3 regions of the Pseudalkalibacillus nanhaiensis genome follow, and region 2 is predicted to be linked to each of the others. Evidence: riboswitches for the same ligand, from Rfam matches in the RefSeq annotation. Region 2 holds a riboswitch; each other region holds the start of a gene.
What was found. Region 2 has a riboswitch for lysine ahead of V1497_RS14815 (aspartate kinase). Riboswitches for the same ligand answer to the same signal wherever they lie in the genome.

Region 1 (2,210 bases), 720 kb from region 2:
ACCGACAACCTTTTTCCATCATGTCCAGCATGCTGAAGAGTATCGTCAAACCCCGATGATCGGTGCGTTCTTGCGCTGGATACGTTTTGGTGGAATGCTCACCTCCGTGTTCTTGCTGCCTCTATGGCTTTTGTTCGTCTTGAACGAGAACCTTTTACCGCCTAATCTTGATTTCATCGGTCCAACTAAGGATTCGAACATCCCGATCTATTTGCAAATCCTCTTTGCGGAGCTCGGCATCGACGTGCTGAGGATGGCCGCCATCCATACACCATCGGCCCTTTCAACGGCAATGGGTCTGATCGCTGCTGTGTTAATCGGCCAAATCGCCATTGATGTCGGTCTTTTCGTTTCTGAGGTCATTTTATATGTCGCCCTCGCCGCGATCGGTTCATTTGCAACCCCGAGCTATGAATTAGGTGTAGCCAACAAGATCGTCCGGTTGATTATGATTACACTCGTTTTGATATTCGGTGTGCCTGGCTTCATGGTAGGTGTGACTTTGGTTATCATCCTACTTTGCAGCATCAAGAATCTGAATACACCATACTTATGGCCATTCATCCCGTTCAATCCACAAGCCCTTTTACAAGTTCTGGTCAGGGTGTCGGTGCCATTATCAAAAGTTCGACCAAGTATCGTAAGGCCACAAAATCAGAAAAAACAAGCAAATTGAAGTTGATTCCAGCCTGAGTTTATGCTAAAGTTATTGATAATTTAATAAATGCCTCATTCAACGTAATGGGGTAGAGGCGCAAAGCGAATGAGTACTCGTCCCGAGCAGGGGTGCCAGGACGGACGAAGAAAGGTCAATTTGCCGAAGTAGTCATGATGCCGATTATGATTGCTGGGTCGTTGCTGAACAAGTAACGGACTGTCACTACACATGTAGTGGAGAGCTATTCCAACTGATGAGGGTACGGTTGAAACCAGTTTATGTACCTTTCTACATGGACTGGTTTTTTGTATTTTTATCAGTTTATAGGCTCTCTCTTAAATCGAGGGAGGAGAATTGTAATGGTATTCTTGGGGACAGGGAAAATGAATGAGAAGGGACACTTGGAAATTGGAGGTGTCGATACGATTGAATTGGCTAAGGAATATGGAACACCGTTATTCGTCTATGATGTTGCAAAGATTCGTCAGCAAGCCAAAGCATTCCTAACGACATTCAAAGAACGTCGGGTAGACGCTAAAGTTTCATATGCCAGTAAGGCATTTTCAAGTGTAGCCATGGTCCAGCTGATGGAAGAAGAAGGTCTGCACCTCGACGTCGTCTCCGGCGGAGAGCTATACACAGCTTTACAAGCAGGGTTTCCAACTGAGAACATACATTTTCATGGCAATAACAAGAGCATGGAAGAATTACGTATGGCGATACAAGAAGGTGTAGGGTGTATTGTCGTCGATAACTTTTATGAACTGGATTGTATAAAGGAATTAGGAGAACAGATGAATTGTACAGTCCCAGTCCTTTTACGAATCACTCCAGGAATCGAGGCACATACCCATGATTACATCTTAACAGGGCAAGAGGACTCGAAGTTCGGCTTCGATCTCGTCAGTCAACAGGCGGATCAAGCCCTGCAGGAGGCTCTTGGGTCAGATCGCATCGACGTGCTGGGCATCCACTGTCACATCGGGTCGCAAATTTTTGAGGCAAAGGGCTTTGTCATGGCGATCCAGAAGGTGTTCAATCAGTTGCAGCAATGGTCTGAGTCATACAGCTACGAACCACTTGTCGTCAATTTAGGTGGAGGCTTCGGCATCCCTTATACCTCTGCCGATCAAGACGTTTCAATTGAACAGATGATGAACGCTCTCATTGATGAGGTTGAAGCTCAAGTTGAGAAAACGAGTATGGCTATGCCTGAGATCTGGATCGAACCAGGGCGATCCATCGTAGGAGAAGCGGGGACGACATTATACTCGATCGGATCAGAAAAAAGAATACCAGGAATACGGAATTATATTGCTGTGGATGGAGGCATGACAGATAACTTAAGACCTGCACTGTATCAAGCCAAATATGAGGCTGTGGTGGCAAATCGTCTCATGCAGCCGAACACACAGCTCGTATCCATTGCAGGAAGATGCTGTGAATCCGGAGATATGCTCATCCATGACATCTCTCTTCCGAAAACGTCACAAGGGGATATCCTCGCCATGTTCTGTACGGGTGCTTATGGGTATTCGATGGCAAACAATTA
Region 2 (2,210 bases):
CATTGAATACTTTTGGATGAGCTCCCCGATCTCTTTGAATTTGTCTCGGAAAGGGGTGATGTAATCCCACAGAACCTCTGGATGGGTTGCAAGCGGCACGATGGATGAAGACAGCCGATATACATGGATTCCTTGAGCAATGTTGTAGTAAACCGCTCGTTTGGTATTTTCAATGTTTTTAGCAGTCACACGAAGGAGTTTTTCCTTCCTATCATTCTTATCAAGCTTCTTCCAATTCGTGAATGTCAATGTATGTGCAGGGGTGGATTCCCATAAATTCAAAGCTGTTGATACATATCCAAAACGAAGGATCATGTCGATCAGGTCTCCTTTTGCCGATGAAGATAACGTTATTATTTGCTTCTTCCCTATACATATGTGAGAAGAAACAAATTCCAATCAAAAGAATTATCTTGTATACCCTTCAGGTTTTTGATAAAATACAAGCAATTAAATTTTTGGCCACACTTCGTATGTAAATGAAGTGATGGTAGAGGCGCGGAAACCATCAGTACTTTGCATGAAGAGATTGAGCTCTGACGAGTGCAAAAGGAAAGGGGAATTCGCCGAAGCTGGGTGGTGCCTCAACCATGATCCAGCTGGACCTGTATTGAAGAAATGCAGGGCTGTCATACGACCCATCCCTGAAGTCGTATGGAGGACTATCTCACGCAAGGGAATAAGTGTGGCAGACGTTGAGGATTGACGCTCAAGTCTGACGTATCGTTTTTTCAATCCACCATTTTTTATGGTTGTTTGGAAAGCCCGTCACACGTTGAGATGTCAATCCTTTTTTTAGGCTCTGTTAGCTTTTATCGTTGATATTAAAGAAAACAGAAGCGTAAGGCGGCGACTCCAGCGGGAAAAGCAACAGCTGAAGACCCCGCAGACCAAGGAATTAAGGTTCTTCGACTAAAAACCCACCACGTCCTATGGTGAACGTCGAAGTCACCACATCCTGTGGAAGTGAGGCTGAAGCGTTGCCCGCGGAAAGCGTCCGCCTGAAGCTGTTCAACATCAAAAACAGCCTTGAACAGATACTTAAAGAGATGAAAGGAATGGAATCATGGCGTTAATCGTTCAAAAATATGGTGGCACATCTGTAGAATCAGTGGAAAGAATCAAAAATGTAGCTGATCGGATCATAGAAACAGCTCAGCAAGGAAACGAGGTTGTTGTCGTCGTTTCAGCAATGGGGAAAAGTACGGATGAGTTAATCCATTTAGCCAAATGCATTTCTGACCAGCCTTCTAAAAGAGAGATGGATATGCTTGTCTCAACAGGTGAACAAGTCTCTATGTCATTGCTTGCAATGGCACTTCAGGAAAAAGGCTATGATTCGATATCGCTTACGGGGTGGCAGGCCGGTATTGCTACGGAATCGGTACACGGTAATGCAAGAGTTATGGACATCGATCCGAAACGCATCACCGCGCACCTAGCAACTGGAAAGATTGTCATAGTTGCTGGGTTCCAAGGGCTTACAGAAGAGAAGGAGATTGCTACTCTCGGTAGAGGTGGTTCTGACACAACAGCTGTGGCTTTAGCCGCTAGGTTAAATGCTGAAAAGTGTGAGATATATACGGATGTTACCGGCGTCTTCACGACGGATCCACGGGTTGTGAAAGGTGCTCGCAAACTAGAGGCAATCTCGTACGATGAAATGCTTGAAATGGCGAATTTAGGAGCAGGGGTCCTACACCCGAGGTCTGTTGAATTTGCAAAGAATTATGATGTGCCGTTAGAGGTGCGATCCAGTATAGAAAAAGTCACAGGTACGAGGATAGAGGAGGAAGTAGCAATGGAAGGAAATTTGATGGTGAGAGGAATTGCGTTCGAGGATAATGTAACGAAGGTGACGGTACATGGTTTGCCTGATGAAATGACGACACTATCGGCCCTCTTTACAACCTTATCAAACAGCCAGATCAACGTAGATATCATTATCCAGAATACAAATGGGAACGAAACAACAGATATCTCTTTTTCGGTTGATTCAGAGATATTGACGTATACACTTGAAGTGTTGAGTCAATATCAGGATCAGTTGAAATTCGATCATATCTCTTATGAAGAAAACCTTGCCAAGGTTTCGATTGTAGGGTCAGGGATGATTTCCAACCCAGGAGTCGCTGCTAAAATGTTCGACGTGCTTGCGGAAAATCAGATTAAAGTCAAAATGGTCAGCACATCTGAGATTAAGGTTTCAA
Region 3 (2,210 bases), 100 kb from region 2:
CCGGCAAGGTATTTCCCTGTTCCGATCTCATCAATAATAGCCACAATCACCCATGCAAAGAGCAGAATATAAATGGCCGGAAGCATGGACTCGATTCCTTTCCAAATTCCTGTTCCAAAGTGTTTAGACGGGAGACCCTTCGTTAAGAATAAGATGACGATGACAGCAAGTCCGACTAGTCCACCGTAGACAAGTGATTTCGCTACATCTGTATTCTCGAACATCGAGAGAATCGTAACTTCCCCTTCTGTTGCTTGTGCACCCGTATAAAGCATCGCGGCAACAGTCCCGATGATCAACGCGACAATCGGCCAGATCAAGTCGCCAACTTTCCCTTTATCACTTTCAGGAAGATCGGACTGTTCTCCTGGAACCGCTTTGTTGTCCGGGTTTAAGACTTGTCCTTTGTTCACAGCACGTTCTTCATGTGTCTTCATGGAAAAGAGATTAATATTGAAAAGAGCTGTTGCAAACACGAGCAGCAAGGCAGCTAATGCATAAATATTCATTGGGATCATTGTAACGAACGCTTCTAATGCTCCGATATTGGTCACTTCATGTGTGACAAGAATGGTCCCGATCAATCCGATGATGTAAGCACCCCAGCTGGAAACAGGGGAAATGACACAAACAGGTGCAGCTGTAGAATCGATATAGTATGCAAGCTTCGCACGTGAAATTTTATGGCGATCTGTCAACGGACGGCTGACATTCCCGACCGCAAGTGAATTGAAATAATCGTCGATAAAGATGATGATACCAAGTACGATCGTCAATATTTGAGCGCCGACGCGGGTTTTCACCTTCTTGATTGCCCATTCTCCGAATGCGCGGCTTCCTCCCGCAATGGCGATGAGTGACGTCATGATTCCTAAAATCAATAAGAACAATAGAATGAAGACGTTCCATGTATTGACTTCCCATCCACCGGCATCGTTTTGAACCACAAATATGCCACGGACGATTTCAAAGATTTTCATACCACTTGCCGGAACATTGAAATCATGAAGCATGAGCGCTCCTACCACGATACCCGTACCGAGTGACAGTAACACCCTCCTTGTCAATGCCACCATCAGCAAGGCCAAGAGCGGCGGTATTAATGAATAAATTGTGTTCTCCATTGTCACTAACTCCTCCTTTTTTAAAACAGAAGAGTGGTCTCTTCTGAGTACCCCCAATACAATAAAAAAAAGGCAACGATAGATAGAAAATAACCTATCGTTACCTTTGTAACGGTTATCCCCCATCGATCACGTAGTTCTCCACTATTCAAACTTTCCCGAACAGTGACAGTGCAGTACTTATTCAGTACAGCCCCAACCAGGATTGATTTGACGGTCTTCCCTGGCTTCGGCAATGAACCCTTTCGCTGATGATCATTGATGTCATACTCCCATCAGGCTACTCTTGTTCCTTGCTCCACTACCTCATCGGATGATAAGGTTTATTATTTTGTTTGCGCCAAGTACTATTATACTAAAACCTCTATAATAATACAAGCCATTCTGTTTTCAGGATCACGGTTGATCGCTATCTTTCTTATCATCCCCCACATTCGGTGTGATTGGAACAACTGGCTGAGCACCGGTTCCGGTTCCGTGGTGATAATAGTACGGTACATCCAACGGTATGAATTCAGACATGACCAGGATGTTCGTCTTAATGATCTTCTCTTGGGTCTCGAATGGAACGATGACCCGGACCTTGACGACGACTTCAATCCATCCTTTTAACTTTACATTATTAATACCGGCTTCTTCTGTGGCTTCAATATAATCCGTCTGTACACTTCCAATTACCCTGAAACGAACCGGTATATTAGGTCCTAAGTTCGCAAGCAAGGAATTGTTCGTAGCCCGCCCCAATGGAATCTTCGTTATGATTCCATTTTGATGTTCGTTTTCCCGCTCTACTTCAACACCAGCAAAATTAGCAAAATCCGGTTTTTTTCCGTTTTCAATCTGCTCAAGTAAGGATTGGACATTTGCTGTAGCCAAGGACTGGATTTCGTTGACGACCTTTGGGTCCGTACTCACTGAAGCTACCCGTTGATCGCGATCATATCTGATGACGACGAGCCCTTTCGTTTTCCCTGAATCAACGATCCTGTTCTTGATGGCACTTTGGATAGCAAGCTGAGCAATGTCCTCGGTTTCTGTTTCAGCAATTTTCATAAGAGCTGGTTGGATTCCACGATCGACAAGCCA

Region 1: linked by a shared signal. The riboswitch ahead of lysA (diaminopimelate decarboxylase) and the one ahead of V1497_RS14815 (aspartate kinase) in region 2 are both predicted to bind lysine.
Region 3: linked by a shared signal. The riboswitch ahead of V1497_RS15320 (Na+/H+ antiporter NhaC family protein) and the one ahead of V1497_RS14815 (aspartate kinase) in region 2 are both predicted to bind lysine.

Annotation. Positions count from the first base shown of each region.
Region 1 is NZ_CP143541.1:2,131,337-2,133,546, reverse strand. Features, by position in the region: gene V1497_RS11165 (spore germination protein) at 1-676, shown strand, start outside; lysine riboswitch at 740-910, shown strand; gene lysA (diaminopimelate decarboxylase) at 1,018-2,210, shown strand, end outside.
Region 2 is NZ_CP143541.1:2,849,016-2,851,225, reverse strand. Features, by position in the region: gene uvsE (UV DNA damage repair endonuclease UvsE) at 1-315, opposite strand, end outside; lysine riboswitch at 484-673, shown strand; gene V1497_RS14815 (aspartate kinase) at 1,067-2,210, shown strand, end outside.
Region 3 is NZ_CP143541.1:2,950,081-2,952,290, forward strand. Features, by position in the region: gene V1497_RS15320 (Na+/H+ antiporter NhaC family protein) at 1-1,124, opposite strand, end outside; lysine riboswitch at 1,251-1,436, opposite strand; gene yunB (sporulation protein YunB) at 1,521-2,210, opposite strand, start outside.